2 linked regions of the Arthrobacter crystallopoietes genome follow. The protein of the gene in region 1 binds, or shares a complex with, the protein of each later gene. Links are inferred from orthologs where the notes say so. Each region holds a gene or a part of one and is shown in the gene's direction. Other genes may lie near its edges.

The links.
Region 2: the proteins of dnaG (region 1) and dnaB are in contact, whole or in part, in a crystal structure (PDB 2R6A), measured with the Geobacillus stearothermophilus proteins. The link is inferred for Arthrobacter crystallopoietes from one-to-one orthologs. Residues at the interface, in WP_049624496.1 of Geobacillus stearothermophilus: Lys456, Leu457, Leu458, Pro459, Ala460, Asn463, Ala464, Leu467, Leu535, Leu536, Ile537, Ala538, Gln544, Glu545, Asp548, Tyr549, His552; in WP_033016901.1 of Geobacillus stearothermophilus: Ser13, Glu15, Ala16, Gln18, Glu91, Leu92, Asp94, Ala95, Val96, Pro97, Thr98, Ala99, Ala100, Asn101, Tyr104, Tyr105, Ile108.

The regions. Positions count from the first base shown.
Region 1 is NZ_CP072014.1:2,739,436-2,748,306, forward strand. What follows is about bases 4,491-7,482. They hold dnaG (DNA primase), read left to right. Parts: upstream 4,491-4,959; coding sequence 4,960-7,005; downstream 7,006-7,482. Other genes in these bases: J5251_RS12595 (deoxyguanosinetriphosphate triphosphohydrolase), read left to right, coding at 4,491-4,798; J5251_RS12610 (GH1 family beta-glucosidase), read right to left, coding at 7,348-7,482. Outside these bases: J5251_RS12580 (GNAT family N-acetyltransferase), read left to right, coding at 1-673; J5251_RS12585 (YibE/F family protein), read left to right, coding at 756-2,201; tRNA dihydrouridine synthase DusB, read left to right, coding at 2,329-3,510; more of J5251_RS12595, read left to right, coding at 3,494-4,490; more of J5251_RS12610, read right to left, coding at 7,483-8,769. UniProt on the Escherichia coli protein: RNA polymerase that catalyzes the synthesis of short RNA molecules used as primers for DNA polymerase during DNA replication.
Region 2 is NZ_CP072014.1:677,950-686,742, reverse strand. Bases 3,935-6,848 are described here. They hold dnaB (replicative DNA helicase), read left to right. Parts: upstream 3,935-4,663; coding sequence 4,664-6,034; downstream 6,035-6,848. Other genes in these bases: J5251_RS03265 (metallophosphoesterase family protein), read left to right, coding at 6,634-6,848; J5251_RS03270 (TetR family transcriptional regulator), read left to right, coding at 6,158-6,634; J5251_RS03280 (hypothetical protein), read right to left, coding at 3,935-4,072. Outside these bases: J5251_RS03295 (PhzF family phenazine biosynthesis protein), read left to right, coding at 1,563-2,402; J5251_RS03290 (hypothetical protein), read left to right, coding at 2,467-2,775; J5251_RS03285 (DUF1801 domain-containing protein), read right to left, coding at 2,851-3,288; more of J5251_RS03280, read right to left, coding at 3,329-3,934; more of J5251_RS03265, read left to right, coding at 6,849-7,155; J5251_RS03260 (2-hydroxy-3-oxopropionate reductase), read left to right, coding at 7,218-8,093; J5251_RS03255 (DUF3817 domain-containing protein), read right to left, coding at 8,107-8,568; J5251_RS03250 (LysE family translocator), read right to left, coding at 8,682-8,793. UniProt on the Escherichia coli protein: The main replicative DNA helicase, it participates in initiation and elongation during chromosome replication. Travels ahead of the DNA replisome, separating dsDNA into templates for DNA synthesis.

The DNA.
Region 1 (8,871 bases):
GGACCACCGCCGTGCCGGTTTGGCGAGCACCCTTCTGGGCATGTTGCGCAAGGAAGCCGAGCAATCGCCGTCGGGCGTTACGCGGTTGCGCGCGAAGGTGGAGCCGGAGAGCAGCGGTGCCGGCTTCGCGCAGGCCTCCGGGCTGACGCCAATCCAGACCTCGCGGGTGATCGTCGTGCAGCCAGGTGCGTTGCCGCTTCCGGACCTGACTGAAGCAGACGGTCCGCAGTTGGAAGAAGCAGCCACGGGATCTGTGGAATTGACGACGGCGGTGACGGACTTCTACAACTCCGTGCATGTTTGGGACCGGGCGGATATGACGCTCGGGCGCGCCCAGCAGATGCTGCTCAGCGACTCGACCGGTGCCTCCGGTGCCGTGGTGCTGCGCAGCGCGCCCCGGGATAAGGGCGGAACCATCAGTGCATTCGCCGTCAGCTACACGCAGGAGCGGACGGACGCTCCGGCAGACGTGCTGCTCGGCTACGACACGGCGCTGGAACCGGAGACGGCCCAGCAGGCTGTCCGCCAACTGCTTGCGATGCTGGTGCACCAGTACCCGGTGCAGTTGGAAGTGGATGAGTCTATGACGGCCGTGGTGGCAGTGCTGGAACCGCTGCTTGCCGCTGGCACGGCACAGCAACTCGGCCCGGTAACGTCCATCGTCAGCGACTGATCCTCCACCCGCTGCGCGGTCGCGCCACCACTGGAGCGCCGCGCTATCCAGCAGTATCCACCCTCACGCGCGAAGGATTTCCTTGGGCCACTCCCACTCCCATGCAACCGAGGATCAAGGGCCGCCGAGTGCCGAAACACTGGCTGCCCGGCGCAAGGCCAACCTCCTGCTCGCTGCCATCCTGCTGCCGATTACCGTTCTGACGCTGATCGGCATGATCGCGCTTTGGCCGTCAGGTGACCGTACCGGCGTCGCCGTCACTGATCCGTATGCCACTGCCCCAGGCGTGACTTTCGACGTCGGAACGGTGCAGCGGGTGGCGATCGAAACCTGCCCGTCCTCGGCTGCAGCCGTTGAGGCGGGGGCAGAAGCCCAGGAATGCATGGTCGCCTACACCCAGCCCGATGCGGGCGGATCGCCACTGCAAGTAGAAGTGACGCCGGAGATCGCCCAGTCCCGCGGGGTGGAAGCGGGGGACAAGATCCGCTACCTGAACCTGAGCGAGATCATGCCGGATCAACCGGGTACGTTCATCTTCGTGGACTTTGTCCGCAGCATTCCGATCGTGCTGCTTGCCGTGCTGTATGCCGTCGTCGTTGTTTCAGTGGCCCGTTGGCGCGGCTTCCGGGCAATGCTCGGGCTGGTCGGCGGGTTCATCGTGATGGCACAGTTCATCCTGCCCGGGCTGGTGGAGGGCAAGCCGCCGCTCTTGCTGGGGCTGATCGGCTCGATTGTGATCATGGTGGGCGTGTTGTATTTCGCGCATGGTTTCTCCGCCCGGACTTCCACCGCGCTGCTGGGCACGCTGTTCGGGCTCGGCATTACGGCGGTGATGTCGGCCTGGGCCACGGACGCTGCCTATCTGACCGGTGTGGGGGACGAGGACACTTATCAGCTGGTCAACATGGGCGGCCAGCTGTCGCTCTCTGGCATCATCATGTGCGGACTGATCATCTCCGGGCTCGGCGTGCTGAACGATGTGACTATCACGCAGTCCTCCGCCGTCTGGGAGATGTACGAGCTGGCGCCGGGGGCATCGGCGAAGCGGCTGTTCACCGGTGCCATGCGCGTGGGACGCGACCACATTGCCTCCACCGTCTACACCATCGCGTTTGCCTATGCCGGAGCCGCGCTCCCGGTGCTGATCCTGGTCTCTCTCTATGAGCGTCCGCTGTTCGACACGCTCACCAGCGGCGAGCTTGCGGAGGAAATCGTCCGCACCCTGGTCGGTTCCATCGGGCTGGTTCTGGCGATCCCGGTGACCACCTTGATCGCCGTGCTGGTGGTCAAGGCCACCGGCATCCGCAGTGCCGAGGAAGTCACCGTGGGAGTAGCCGGGGGAGAGGCCCTCGCGGTCGCAGGCATAGACCGTGGACAGGCGGCCGAGCGCGCCCATCTAACCAACGACGTCGACAGCTCACCTGGGCCTGGGCCGCACCCTCAGCACGGGCTGCCTACTCAGCCTGAGCTGCCCACTCAGCCCGAGCTGCCCACCCGGCGCGGGCGGCGCCGCGCGGAAGAGGGCTGAGAAGAGCGCCGGGGAGAGTGCGGCCTCTGCCTGCCAGTGGGCCGCCCATTTCATCACGTTTCCGCCGGCCTGGGGCACTATCCACAGTGGTTTCGGCAGATTTGCGTGGTTTTGAGAGAATAGGTAAGTGACTGTTACCGCTGTACCCACGTCGGACACCCGCTTGGAGCTGCCTCCGCTCAAGCTCGGGCCCCTGACCGTTGATGCTCCCGTGATCCTGGCGCCCATGGCCGGGATCACCAACAAGGCATTCCGCCGGCTCTGCCGCGAGTACGGCGGCGGACTTTACGTATCCGAAATGGTGACCTCCCGGGCGCTGGTCGAGCGCAGTCCGGAGTCGATGCGCATTATTTCGCACGACGAGGACGAGAAGGTCCGCTCCGTTCAGCTGTATGGCGTGGATCCCAAGACCGTCGGCGCCGCCGTACGCCTGCTGGTCGAGGAGGACCGCGCAGACCACATCGACCTCAATTTCGGCTGCCCGGTGCCTAAGGTCACCCGCAAGGGCGGCGGCTCGGCTCTGCCCTGGAAGCTGGACCTGTTCACCGGGATTGTGCAGACTGCGGTGAAGGAAGCGTCCAAGGGCAACATCCCGCTGACCATCAAAATGCGCAAGGGGATCGACGACGACCATCTGACGTACCTGGATGCCGGCCGGATCGCGCGCGACGCCGGGGTTGCCGCTGTCGCGCTCCATGGCCGGACCGCCTCCCAGTTCTACTCGGGCAAGGCGGACTGGTCCGCCATTGCCAACCTCCGCGAAGCGCTGCCTGACATTCCGGTGCTCGGCAACGGCGATATCTGGAGCGCCGAGGACGCCATCCGCATGGTTCGCGAAACCGGGGTGGACGGCATCGTCGTCGGGCGCGGTTGCCAGGGCCGGCCATGGCTATTCGGCGATTTGCAGGCCGCATTCGAGGGCAGCGACCGACGTTTCCGCCCCGGCCTGAAGGAGGTTGCTGAAAGCGTCTACCGCCACGCGCAGCTGCTGATCGAAACCTTCGGCGACGAGGGGAAGGCCCTGCGGGACATCCGCAAGCACATGGCCTGGTATTTCAAAGGCTATATGGTTGGCGGCGAATTGCGCGCCAAACTGGCCACCGTTCCCACGCTTGAGGTGCTGCGCGAGCTGCTGGACACGTTGGACATGAGCGCGCCCTATCCGGGTGTCGACGCCGAGGGGCCGCGCGGCCGGGCAGGCTCGCCCAAGCGCACCGCCTTGCCGGAGAAGTGGCTGGAATCGCGGCTGCTCAACGACGCTCAGCAGGCGGATATCTCTGCTGCCGAATTGGATGTTTCCGGTGGCTGAGAACACCGTCATTACTCCCGCGCCGCTGATGCCCGGCTATACGGAAACGGACCAGGAACGCTGGGTCGCCGAGCCCGCCAAGAGCACCTACCGTACCCATTTCGAGCGCGACCGTGCCCGCGTGCTGCATTCCTCGGCGCTGCGCCGGCTCGGGGCGAAAACCCAGGTGGTCTCCCCGGACACGGATGACTTTGTCCGCACCCGGCTGACGCACAGCCTGGAAGTCGCGCAGGTCGGCCGCGAGCTCGGCCGCACCTTGGGCTGCGACCCGGACGTGGTGGATGCCGCCTGCCTGGCGCATGACCTCGGGCACCCGCCCTTCGGACACAACGGGGAAACCGCGCTCAACGCCGCAGCCCACGCCATCGGCGGGTTCGAGGGCAACGCCCAGACGCTGCGCCTGCTGACCCGGCTGGAGCCGAAGGTGCTGCATGCAGACGGTTCCCCCGCGGGGCTGAACCTGACCCGCGCCAGCCTCGATGCGGCCTGCAAGTACCCGTGGTCGGTGGCGGACGCACCGGTCATCCACGGCAAGCGCACCAGCAAGTTCGGCGCGTACGAGGACGACCTGCCGGTCTTCAACTGGCTGCGGCAGGGTGCGCCCGAGCGGCGCTCCTGCATCGAGGCGCAGGTCATGGATCTGGCCGACGATATTTCCTACTCCGTGCACGACGTCGAGGACGCCATCGTGGCTGGGCGCGTGCAGCTGAAGTGGATGGAAAACCCGGACCACCGCAGCCGCGTCATCGGCTACACCCAGCAGTGGTACCTGCCGCACAGTGACCCGGCGGAGGTCGACGCCGCACTTTCGCGCCTGCAGGCCTCCGGCGTGTGGGTACCGGAAGCGGACGGCAGCCGCAGGGCGATGGCCGCGCTGAAGGACATGACCAGCCAGCTGATCGGCCGCTTCTGCTCCAGCGCGCTGGAAGCCACCCGCTCCATCTACGGCCCGGACTCGCTGACCAGATATGCTGCGGAACTGGTCGTTCCGCAGGAAACAGTCATGGAGATCGCCGTCATGAAGGGTCTGGCCACCACGTTCGTCATGACCACTGACCTTCGCCAGCCCATCTACGAGCGCCAGCAGGAAATCCTTACGGACCTGGTGCACGAACTTCACGCCACCGGCGCGCAGCATCTTGAGCAGCCCTTCGCCGCCGACTGGCATGCAGCTAACGACGACGGCGCCCGGCTTCGCGTGGTCATCGACCAGATTGCGTCGTTGACCGATGTATCGGCAATCGCCCTGCATGAACGCCTGATGGGCTCGCACCGGACCCTGCTCTGATACGCATCGAAAGGGCCGGACAGCTGCGCATGACCCCATCGCCGGGTGAACACGCCCTGCCCGGTGGACACCATCCCTGCACACCCGGGAGCGGTGTGGTGGCCGTGCACAGGCGGCAGCCGGGCGCCGGACGATTTGGAACGATTGCCTAAACTGGTTGCATGGCCGGACTGATAAAACGTGAAGACATCGATGAGGTCCGCCAGCGCACAGATATCAAGGAAATTGTTGACGGATACGTCACGCTTAAATCCGCTGGCATCGGTTCGTTCAAGGGCCTCTGCCCGTTCCACGACGAGCGCTCACCCTCGTTCCATGTCCGCCCGCAGGTAGGCAGCTACCACTGCTTCGGTTGCGGAGAGGGTGGCGACGTGATTTCCTTCGTCCAGAAGATGGACCACAGCACGTTCAGTGAGACCGTGGAGAAACTGGCCCACCGGATCAACTTCACACTCCGCTACGAAGACGGCGGAACCGGGCCGCGCCGCGAAGACGTCGGCAAGCGGCAGCGGCTGCTGGATGCCCATAAGATCGCGGCGGAGTTCTTCCGGGAGCAGTTGCTGACGCCGGGCGCTGCCACCGCCCGGCAGTTCCTGTCCGGACGCGGCTTCGACCAGGCGGCCGCAGACCACTTCGGCGTGGGGTACGCGCCGCAGGGCTGGGACTCGCTGCTCAAACACCTCACTGGCCGGGGCTTCAGCCAGGAGGAGCTGAAGCTGACCGGCATGTTTTCCGAGGGCAACAGGGGCATCTATGATCGTTTCCGCGGCCGCCTGATCTGGCCCATTCGGGACATCGCGGGGGATACCGTCGGCTTCGGTGCACGCAAACTCTTCGAGGACGACCAGGGACCGAAGTACCTGAACACTCCGGAAACCACCCTCTACAAGAAATCCCAGGTGTTGTACGGGATCGACCTTGCCAAGCGGGACATTGCCCGGAACCGTCAGCTTGTCGTCGTGGAAGGGTACACGGATGTCATGGCCTGCCACCTGGCGGGCATCGGTACCGCGGTTGCCACCTGCGGTACCGCCTTCGGCACGGACCACATCAAGATCGCCCGGCGGCTGCTTTCCGATGACGGCACGGGCGGTGAGGTGATCTTCACCTTCGACGGTGATGCCGCCGGCCAGAAAGCTGCCCTGCGGGCCTTCGACGAGGACCAACGGTTTATCGCCCAGACCTTTGTGGCGGTGGAACCCAATGGGGCCGATCCCTGCGACCTGAGGCTTAACAGGGGAGACGCGGCGGTCAGGGATCTGATCGGATCGCGGCGACCGCTGTTCGAATTCGCTATCAAGGCAACCTTGAAGAAGTTCGACCTGAACACGGTCGAAGGCCGCGTTCAGGCGCTGCGGGCGTCGGCACCGGTGGTGGCCCAGATCCGCGACTCCGCGATGCGGCCTGCTTACTCCCGTGAACTGGCGGGTTGGCTCGGTATGGAGGTGGACGAGGTGCTGCGTGCTGTCTCGGGCGCAGCCAAGCGCCTGCGGGAGCAGCAACAGGAACCCACCGACGGCGGCAACGGCCAGACAAGACCGGGCGCGGCGCAGCAGACCCAGCAGGGTGGATCGGGCCAGCCGGGGAAAGCGGGCCAGGACCGGTATCCGGGCCAGCGTGGACGCTCCGGGGAGTTTTCCCAGCGTCAGCCGCAAGGCCGGCAGTATCCGGCAGATCCCTACGAATCCAGCCAGCACGGTGCAGGTCCCGATAATCCTGTGCCGGCTCCGGCCTTCACCAGACCCGACCCCAGGGATCCGGTGGCGCGCATGGAGCGGGAAGCCCTCGAAGTCGCGCTCCAGCAGCCTGGTCTGCTGGACGCCGGACAATGGCAGAGCTTTACCGAAGTGAGGTTCCGCACTCCCGCCCACGCCCTGGTGCATGATGCGGTGCGGGCTGCCGGGTTTGCCGGGGCTACGCCGTCGCAATGGGTGGAAAGCGTCAGGCAGGAAGTTCCCGAGGAACTTCGCTCGCTCGTGTCCGAGCTGGCGGTCACGCCCCTGCCTGCGCACAACGATGATGCGCTGAAGTCCTACTGCAAGGGCATTCTGAACCGGCTGTTCGACCTGCAGATCACCCAGCTTAAAGCCGAAAAGATGGGCCAGCTCCAGCGGATGGACCCGTCGGCGGATCCGGAGCTGTTCCAGCAGCTGAACCGGGAATTGATGGAGCTCGAAATGCAGCGCCGGTCACTGCGCTCGGAATAGCAGGCGCCGATTTGGCATTTCCGGTCAGGTTTAAGTACACTCATTGAGGCCTTGATGGAGCCGCAAAGCTTCCGGAAATGGTGTTCTGAACCGACGTTTTTTACGTCAGAAACTGGAAAAGTTCAGGATTTCACTTCCGGGAAAAAGCCTTGTAAGGTTGTATCTGCTGCTTTCCCCCGTAGCTCAATTGGCAGAGCATTCGACTGTTAATCGAAGGGTTACTGGTTCGAGTCCAGTCGGGGGAGCGACCATAAAGAATCCCCGTCCTGACATCAGGACGGGGATTTTTATTGCCCGTTTCCAATGGCCGCCGGTTCGGCGGCTATCGGCCGACTGTTTCCCCTACATGCCCGCGCGCACGCTGTTGGTGCCGGCCACATTGGCAAACCAGGAGCCGCTGGCCTTGACCGTCCGCTCGAAGGTCGTGTAGTCCACCCGCACGAGGCCGAAACGCTTGTGATATCCCCAGGCCCACTCGAAGTTATCCATGAGTGACCAGCCGAAGTAGCCGCGTAGGTCTACTCCCGCGCCGATCGCCTTGTGGCACTGGAACAGATGCGCGCGAATGAATTCGAGCCGCTCCGGATCCTCCACGGAACCGTCGGGGCCGACTACATCGTCATAGGCTGCCCCGTTTTCCGTGATGTAGAGCGCAGTACCTGCTGGACCGCTGTAGTCCTCCTGCAACCGTGTCAGCAGACGGTACAGACCCTCCGGTTGCACCTCCCAGCCCATCGCCGTTGTCGGCAGCCCCCGCGGCACCACGGAAACCTGGTCGGCTGCCGGATAGGGTGGCGCAAGCTCACGTTCCACAGGCGCGGCATGTGCATTCCCGGCGTCCGCCCGGGGATGGCCGGTTACAGCTTCACCGTGGTAGTAGTTCACTCCCAGTGTGTCAATGGGCGCACTGATTGTGTTCATGTCACCGGGAAAGATGCGCTCTCCAAGTCCGTATTTGGCGACGTCCGCGAGGAAGTCTGCCGGATAGGCGCCGTGGAACACCGGGTCCAGGAAAGCACGATTGAACTGGCCGTCGATGCGCCGCGCTGCATCAAGATCTGCTGGATCGTTGGGGTCGACAGGATCGACCACCGTGAAGTTGAGTGTGAGACCAAGCTTGGCCTTGGGGGCCAACTGCCGTAACTCCGTTACGGCCAGGCCATGTCCGAGCAGCAAATGGTGCATGGCGGCGAGGGCATCCGGGCGGGACTGGCGCCCCGGTGCGTGCACGCCGGACCCATAGCCGAGGAACGCAGAGCACCACGGCTCGTTCAGCGTGGTCCACACATCCACACGGTCGCCGAGCACCTCGTGGACGGCCAGCGCGTACTCGGCGAAACGGTAGGCCGTATCCCGGTTGGCCCAACCGCCGTCGTCTTCTAGCGCCTGCGGCAGGTCCCAGTGATAGAGCGTCAGCCACGGCTTGATCTGCGCAGCGTGCAGTTCATCGACAAGGCGGGAGTAGAAGTCCAGCCCGGCAGTATTGGTTTTCCGTCCGTCGGGCTGGATGCGTGGCCAGGAGGTCGAGAACCGGTACGAACCCAAGTTCAGCGACCGCATCAGGGCGACATCCTCCCGGTAGCGGTGGTAGTGGTTGCAGGCTTCGTCTCCGGTGTGTCCGTCGACGACGGCGCCGGGCAGGCGGCAGAACGTGTCCCAGATCGAATCGCCACGGCCGTCTTCGCCGGCGGCGCCCTCCACCTGGTAGGCCGCCGTGGCGGCTCCCCATAGAAAGCCCCTTGGGAAATGCAACACTTCGCTCATATCCGGCTCCGACCTGTGCTGATGGTGTCAATGGCTGGCTGTCAGCATAGTGTTGGAAGTATCGGAGCGTAAGCGTTTACTGTCTCGGAAGCATTGCAATTG
Region 2 (8,793 bases), 2.1 Mb from region 1 along the record:
GGCTGACGCTGCCCAGCGGTATTGCCACCGGCGATGTCACCAGCAGGTCCGCGGTCCTTTGGTCCCGCGCCTCCGGCCCCGGCCGGCTGATCGCCGCTCTGCGCACAACCGACGATGACGGCCGCGTCCTGCGTGGCAAGGGTGCCTTCGAGCGCGTGCTGCGCAGCGGCTGGGCCACCGAGGAGTCGGACTTCACCGCGAAGATCGACGCGCGCAACCTGCCCTCCGGCAGCCGGTTCCAGTTGTCGCTGCGCTTCGAGGATGAACGCGGTGTGCCGGGCGAGGTTGTCCATGGTTCCTTCACGACGCCGGACGGGCCGGGTGCGTTGGGCCGGGGCCCCCAGCCCCAACGAGGCCAGAGCTTCGTTTGGACCGGAGACACAGCCGGCCATACAGATAATCACCGGCATCAACGAAGAGATCGGCGGCATGCTCGGCTACCGGGCCATGCACGAGACCCGCCCTGACTTGTTTATCCACTGCGGCGATACGATTTACGCCGACGGGCCCATCTCAACGGAAGTCGTGGAGCCGGACGGCCGGATCTGGAAGAACCTGGTCACCGAAGAGGTCTCCAAGGTCGCCGAAACCCTGAACGAATATCGTGGCCGCCACCGCTACAACATGATGGACTCAAATCTTCGCGCCATGTACGCGGAGGTGCCTGTAATCGCCCAGTGGGATGACCACGAGACGCACAACAACTGGTGGCACGGCGAGGTCATCGACGACCCGCGTTACACCGTCCGCGACATCGATACGCTTGCCGTCCGCGGCCGCCAGGCCTGGCAGGAGTACATGCCGATTACCGACAGCCGCGCCACGAGGAAGGGCACCACAGGCTTCGAGCCGGCGCGGATCTACCGAAAGATCGAACGCGGGCCGCAACTGGACGTTTTCGCGCTGGACATGCGCACCTACAAGGGCGAAAACACCGCCGGGCTGGAGCAAAAGGCCACCAGCATCCTCGGCGAGGAGCAGCTGCAGTGGCTGATCCACGAGGTGAAAAAGTCCAAGGCTACGTGGAAGGTCATCTCGGCCGACCTGCCGCTGGGCATCATCGTTCCGGACGGCAAGGCACAGGAGAGCATTGCCAACAACAACGACGGCGCCCCGCTCGGCCGCGAACTGGAACTGGCCAGGCTGCTTAAAGCCTTCAAGGACAACCGCATCAAGAACGTCGTATGGGTGACCGCCGATGTCCACTACTGCGCGGCGCACCGCTACGCGCCGGAACGGGCAGCGTTCAAGGATTTCGACCCGTTCTGGGAGTTTGTCGCGGGACCCATCAACGCTGGCAGTTTCGGGCCGAACGAGATGGACATGACCTTCGGGCCGGAGGTGGTGTTTTCGCAGGCCGGCTACACCAACCAGTCGCCGCGGTCCGGAGAGGCCCAGTTCTTCGGCCACGTGGAGCTCGACGGCGACGACGCCTTCACGGTGAGCCTGCGCAATGCCCGGGGCACCGTCTTGTGGAGCAAGACCCTCCACCCGGAACGCTGAGCGGTCCGAAGTCGATCTGCGCAGGGCCATCGGTCCGCCGCACCGAGTAGGCTACGGACGTGAGTACCCACGCGTTTTCCCAGATTGATGTTTTTACCACTGGTCCCGGAACCGGCAATCCGCTGGCGGTGGTCGCCGGCGCGGAGGACCTCTCCGCCGAGCAAATGCAGCGCTTCGCGAACTGGACCAATCTCTCCGAAACCACTTTCCTGCTGCCGCCGACGCAGCCCGGGGCAGACTACCGGGTGCGGATCTTCACGCCAAGCGAAGAGCTGCCCTTCGCCGGGCACCCGACTCTGGGCAGCGCCGCCGTCTGGCTGCAGGACGGCGGTAGTCCACGCAGCGATGAAGGCCTCGTCCAGGAATGCGAAGCCGGTCTGATCAACCTCAAGAACGACGGCGGCAGGCTGGCTTTCGCTGCTCCGCCAAGGGTGCGTACGGGTGAGCTGCCGGAGGAAAATGTTGACCGGATCTGTGCCGCGCTGGGGCTGGAGCGCTCCGCCGTCGTTCGTCATCAGTGGGCGGACAACGGCCCCCGCTGGCAGGCACTCCAGCTCACCGATGCCCGCACAGTGCTCGAGGTGGAGCCGGACTATGCCGCTCTCTCGCCCTTCGGCGTCGGGCTTATCGGGGCCTATCCGGCGGGCAGCGAGGTCGGTTTCGAGGTACGCGGGCTGATGGGCTTCGAAGCGGTTCCTGCCGAAGACCCGGCAACGGGGAGCCTGAACGCCGCCTTGGGACAGTGGCTCATCGGCGAGGGCGCCGCTCCGGCCAACTACACCGTTCGGCAGGGGTCGAGGCTGGGCCGGGATGCGCGGCTGTACATCCGGGCCGAAGAGGGCGACGTTTGGGTCGGTGGCGACGTCCAGACCGTCATCCGCGGCACGGTGGAGCTGTAAGGGCCAGACGCGCTGCACCGGGCCGGATTAGCCCTGCCGCGGTCCTGCACCGGACAATAGACGGGTGGCTACTGCGCAAACTTCCCGGAACCGTTCCCGCACCGCGCTCTGGGCGCTCGTCTCGTCGGGACTCGCCGCGCTCCTGCTGGTCCTGGTCCTGATCTACGCCGCCGCGACCGGCGGAGCCGGACTGATCCTGGCTCCGCTCGTGGCATTGCCTGTGCTCATGTTCGCGCTGGGCGGCGTGGCCTTGGCGGTTTCCGCACTCGCCCGGCGAACCCATGCCCGCCGGCTGGCCGCAATCGGCCTGATCCTCGGGATTGTCTGCGCCGTGCCGCCGGTGTGGCTGTGGGTATGGCTGCTCGCCGGTTAGCCCCTGTGCCGCCGCTTAGGCCTCGCGCCGCTCCTTATCCAGTGCCTGCGCCATTAGCCTCTGACTGCGCTCCGGCTAGTACCGGCTCTGCAGCGACTCGTGGACCGCAGTCGTCATGTGTTTGTAGCCGAGGCTGATCAGCGCCCTGAGGACCGCGAGGTCCACGTCTGCCAACTTGTTGACATAGAGGCAGGCCGCCCCGGTCTTGTGCTTGCCCAGCCCCTCCAGCAGCGGCGCTGACCCGGGCGCATAGGTCAGTCCGTAGAGCGCCAGGGTGCCCTTGCGCGGGGAGAAACCGACGGCGGCAGCATCACCTTCGCGACCGCTGGCGTATTGGTAGTGGTAACTGCCGAAGCCAATGATGGACGGCCCCCACATGACTGGCGGCTGGCCCGTCAGATCCTCGAAGAGGTCCAGCAACACCTGTGCGTCCGCCCGCCGGACGGGATGCTCCACAGCATTCACAAAGTCGTCGGCGGATTCAGTGGTGGGCGCAGTCTTGTTTTCAGCCATGGGGGCAGTCTGTCAGATGGGTGACTTCCGCGAGAAGGGCTCAGGGGCCTTCCGGGGCTCCGGCCGGGGGCTCGTCGTGGATGAGTTCCACAAAACCGGATGCTTCCTGCTGGGACGCGTCCGAGTGTTCCATCAGCAGTTGGACCGCGGCTTCCTTGTCGCCGTCGAGCGCCCTCGCCCTGATCCTGGCAAAGACCTCGTCATTGAGCCGGGTACTCGCGATTTCCCTGATCTCATCGCCCTTGGAGACGATGGCCCGGTAACGGTAGCCCGTGGCCGGAGTGACGCTTGCGCGGGCAGCCGAGGCGTCGGCAGCGGCGCTTGACTCCGGAGTGGCGAGCGGTTCAGGAGGAGTATCCGGTTTTGAAGCGGTGCTCCTCTCGGTAGGGCCGACCGACTCCGGCTGGGCGGTGTCGGGACCATCCTTCGGCTTGGGCCCTGGCGGGGGAGTGTAGGGCTGGGGGTGTGCGGACATATTTGCGACGGCGGCAGCGGCTTCGCGCAGTCCGGCTCCGGTCGCAGCCCGGTAGTCCTTGATCGCCCGCAGCGCATCACCCCTTGCGATAGCGGAGTAGACAGCCGTGTGCTGCTGCTGGTTCAGCCGGCTGCTGGCCTGCTCGGAATGCTCCTTGGAGGTAGCAGGCGCCGCAGTCAGGTTGGGCCGGCGGCCGGTTGCGCCGCCGTCGTTGGTGGGTGCGGCTCTGCGTTTGGCCGTTTTCAACAGGAGCAGGCCGAGCACAACGACGACAACCAGAATCAGCAGAGGGATCAGGAAAAGCTCCATGTGATCAATCCTACGGGCACAACCAGAGGGGCAGCAGCCTTCCGCCCGAGACTGCCGCCAACTAAAAGTGGGGCGGGATTTTCCGTTTTCAGGCCGGATGGGTAACGACGCACGTCAGTGGCGCAGGGTGGGCACACCGTTGCGGTCCGCGCGTGGAAAACGTTGTGGATAACGACGTGAATAAGCAGCTTGTAGGGCTATGTGAGGCATCTGTCAACACGAGCGGTGTGGATGAATGGTCCACAGAAAATCTTTTAATCCACAGAGGGGAATAAAAGTTTCCGCAGGTCAGAGCCATGTTACTCGCAAGTTAACTTTGTTATCCACAGTTGTACACACAGGCTGTGCACAAGACACGCCGCCTAATCCACAATTAATCCACAGAGCCGGTGGATAACTCGCTTGGTTCTGTGTGGATAGAGGGCTAACGTTGCGGAGTATCCCTCAACAGACCGCGATCCGGTCTCTAGTTTTTCGTGCCCTCAACCGGGAGCAGCGGAAAGCGTCGGAGGCGGCTGATATACCCGTTTCAACGGGCGAGGCGGGATGCGATTGCCCGGTTTGTCGTTTTAGTAGAGAAAGCAGGCAGCGGTGACTTTAGTACATGCCGACTCCGCCCAGGCTGGCCGGGAACCGGATTTCGCACGTACCCCGCCTCAGGATCTGGTAGCCGAACAGTCAGTACTCGGCGGCATGATGCTGTCCAAGGACGCCATCGCCGACTGCGTCGAGGTGCTGCGCGGCGTCGACTTCTACCGACCCTCGCATGAAGCGATCTATGAGGCCATCATCGACCTCTATGGCCGCGGCGAACCTGCGGACGCCGTCACCGTCTCCGACCTGCTGACCAAGCGCGGCGAAATCTCGCGCATCGGCGGACCCGCATACCTGCACACCCTCATCCAGTCCGTCCCCACTGCTGCCAACGCCGGCTTCTACGCGGAGATCGTGCGTGAACGTGCTGTGCTCCGCCGGCTGGTGGATGCCGGAACCAAGATTGTCCAGCTCGGATACTCGCAGGATGGCGAAGTCGACGATATCGTCAACCAGGCGCAGGCCGAGATCTACACAGTGGCCGAGCGCCGCACGGCTGAAGACTATGTCGCGCTGAAGGACATTATTGAAGGCACGGTCGACGAGATCGAGTCCGCCGGCCATCGCGGCGAAGGCATGACGGGTGTTCCCACCGGCTTCTACGAACTCGACGAACTGACCCAGGGCCTGCACGGCGGACAGATGATCGTTATCGCGGCCAGGCCGGCTGTGGGCAAATCGACGTTCGCATTGGATTTTGCCCGGTCCGCAGCCATCAAAAACAACATGACGACGGTCTTCTTCTCCCTGGAAATGGGTCGGAACGAGATCGCCATGCGTCTGCTCTCCGCCGAGGCAACCATCGGCCTGCAGGACCTGCGCAAGGGAACCATCAAGGACGAGCAGTGGGGCAAGATCGCCACCACTATGGGCCGCATGAACGATGCTCCGCTGTTCATCGACGACAGCCCCAACATGTCGCTGATGGAAATCCGGGCCAAGTGCCGTCGTCTTAAGCAGCGCCATGACCTCAAACTGGTGGTCCTGGACTATCTGCAGCTGATGTCCTCCGGCAAGCGCGTGGAATCGCGCCAGCAGGAAGTTTCCGAGTTCTCGCGTGCGCTCAAGCTGCTGGCTAAGGAACTCGAGGTTCCCGTGATTGCGCTCTCGCAGTTGAACCGTGGTTCCGAACAGCGTACGGACAAGAAGCCCATGGTCTCCGACCTTCGTGAATCGGGCTCGATCGAGCAGGATGCGGATATGGTCATCCTCCTGCACCGCGAGGACATCTATGACAAAGAGTCACCTCGCGCAGGTGAAGCCGACGTGATTGTGGCCAAGCACCGTAACGGCCCGACGAAGACCATCGTGGTCGGCTTCCAAGGCCACTATTCACGCTTCTCGAACATGGCCGTCGAGCACGGCTAAGTAGTACCAAGCGCCTCCACCACAGCGGGCGCATGCCGATGGGTGGGTTGCAGTGGGTTGCAGTGTGTCGTGGCTAGACTTGAAGGCAAGCGGAGAACCCGCAGACAAGTAGCTGGAGGAGATATGTTCAGGCCCGGGGCGCCCATCGAGGAAATCGAACAGGACGTCGAAGAGATTATTACCGAGCTGGTCCACCAGCTGGGCAGACTGGCCGAACGGGATCCCGTCCCAGCAGGTGCAGAAGAACGGGCCTACATCCGGGCTTTCGCAGACGCCAGGTCAAACGCAGACCGGAACCAGGCAGCACTGCTCGCCACCGCCGTGGCCCGGCCGAATCTGGCCGAGGCGCTGATCTACTTGAACCGCAGGCTGGACAGCCGCGACCTCGACCCGCGGGACCCCGCGGGCATCATCGGTATCATCGTCCGCCTCGCCATGGACGGCCTGTGGGTCAGTGACATCCTGGATGAAACCCGCTTCACCGCCGCAGAGCGCCGCAAGCTGACGGGCATCCTGGAAGGCATGACCTACCTCACGGACAACCGGTTGGAAACACTTCTTGCCGAAACGGCACCAGAGCGGAAGGCGCAGGGCGTCTAGTGGCCAGAAGGCTGCTGCTCGTCGCGGACACCCATGTTCCCAAGCGCGCGCGGCAGCTGCCCGCCGAGGTCTGGGACGCCGTTGAGCAGGCCGACGTGGTCTTCCACGCTGGCGATTGGGTGGTCCCGGAGCTGCTGGACGAATTTGAACAGCGGAGCAGACAGCTGGTGGCAGTCTTTGGGAACAACGACGGCGAAGAGCTGCGGACGCGGCTGCCGGAAGTCGCCAGAGTAGCAATCGAGGGCGTCCGCTTCGCCATGATCCACGAGACCGGAGCCGCCGTCGGGCGCGAAAAGCGTGCCGATGCGAACTTCCCCGAGACAGATGTGCTGGTCTTCGGACACAGCCACATTCCGTGGGACACGACGTCGCCCGGCGGTCTGCGGCTGCTCAATCCAGGCTCGCCGACAGACCGGCGGCGCCAGCCGGTCTGCACCTACATGACAGTCCTGGTGGACGCGGGCCAAGTGCTCGACGTCGACCTGGTCACCGTCCGCAATCGATTACCGGGACCCGAGTGATGGCCACTACAGTGGCCGGCAGGTGTGTGGCGTCCGATTTCCACGACGAAGGCAGGTTTTTCATGACGAAGATTGGTTTCATCGGCTTGGGCATTATGGGCGGCCCGATGGCGGCAAATTTGGTCAAGGCAGGGTTCGATGTGGCCGGGTACAACCGCTCACAGGCCAAGGTGGAGCGCTTCGTCGAAGCCGGTGGCACCGGTGCTGCCACCGTGGCTGAAGCCGTTCGGGACCGCGACGTCATCATTACCTGCCTGCCGGATTCGCCCGACGTCGAGGCGATGGCCCTGGGCGACGACGGCGTTTTTGCCCACGCCCGCGAAGGTGCCCTTTTCATTGACATGAGCACCATCCAGCCGGCCACGGCACGCAAGCTCGCCGAGGCAGGACAGTCGGCGGGCTTCGGCGTGCTCGACGCGCCGATCAGCGGGGGCGAACGCGGCGCCATCGAAGCCACGCTGTCCATCATGGTCGGTGGGGAAGCCTCCGACGTGGAAACGGCCCGGCCCGTCTTCGAGGCCATGGGCAAGACGATCGTCCATGTCGGTCCGGCCGGGGCAGGGCAGACGGTCAAGGCCGCCAATCAACTGATCTGTGCTGTCAACATCCAAGCCGTGGCCGAGGCCATCGTTTTCCTGGAGGCCAACTCGGTGGATCCGACTATCGCCATCAACGCCCTCTCCGGCGGTCTCGCCGGCAGCGCGGTGCTGGAGCGGCGCGCACCCAGCATGGTGGAACGGAATTTTCAGCCCGGCTTCCGCGCGGAGCTGCACAACAAGGACTTGCGCATTCTCACCGCGGCCGCACGGGACGCGGGAGTCACTATCCCCTTGGGCACGGCGGCGGCTCAGCTCATGGCGGCGCTGGTGGCACAGGGCGACGGAAAACTGGACAACACTGCGCTGCTGAAGCTGGTCGAACAACTCTCCGGCCGGTAGCCGCGGACGGACCTTACGCGAACCAGGTGTCGGGCGGGCCGAGGAACAGCAGGAAACTGAAGACCGCGGCCACAGCAATGAGTGCGACGACGATGGCCGTGATGGGCTTGCGCAGCACCCACGCCTGGAGCTTCTCAAGCAAGCCGCGCGGCTCCTCGCCGCCAACGGCCAGGCGCCAGCCACCGTTGAGCAGGCCCCTCTTGTCCAGCGACTTTTCCATCGGGATGGTGGCATAGGGAATGACGGCGGAAACCAGTGCGAGGAGGCCGGTTTTGGCCGGCCACTTCTGGTTGACCCACATGAAGCACGTGACCGCCGCGTAGCAAAGGAACACGAACCCGTGGATGCCCCCGCCGATGCGGACGCCTACCTCAGTGGTTTCGGTGACGTACTTGAGGAACAGGCCGATCAGCAGCAGCGTCCACGTCACCGCCTCGGCGAAGGCGACAGAGCGGAACAGGGCGCGCGGAGACATAAGGGTCCTCTACTGGGGAAAATGGATCCCTTCCAAAATACCGCCCCGACGCGTGCCGGCGCACCTTGGTGCAGAACCGACGCACCCTCGCCGAGGGGACGCACCCTGGAGGGCTACCGGGTTTCCATGGACAGGGCAGTGCCGAATCCGATTATGACAGTGCCCGTGATTCGGTCCGTCGTCTTCGCCACCTTCAGTGTCCGCAGCCATTTCCGGGCGACATGC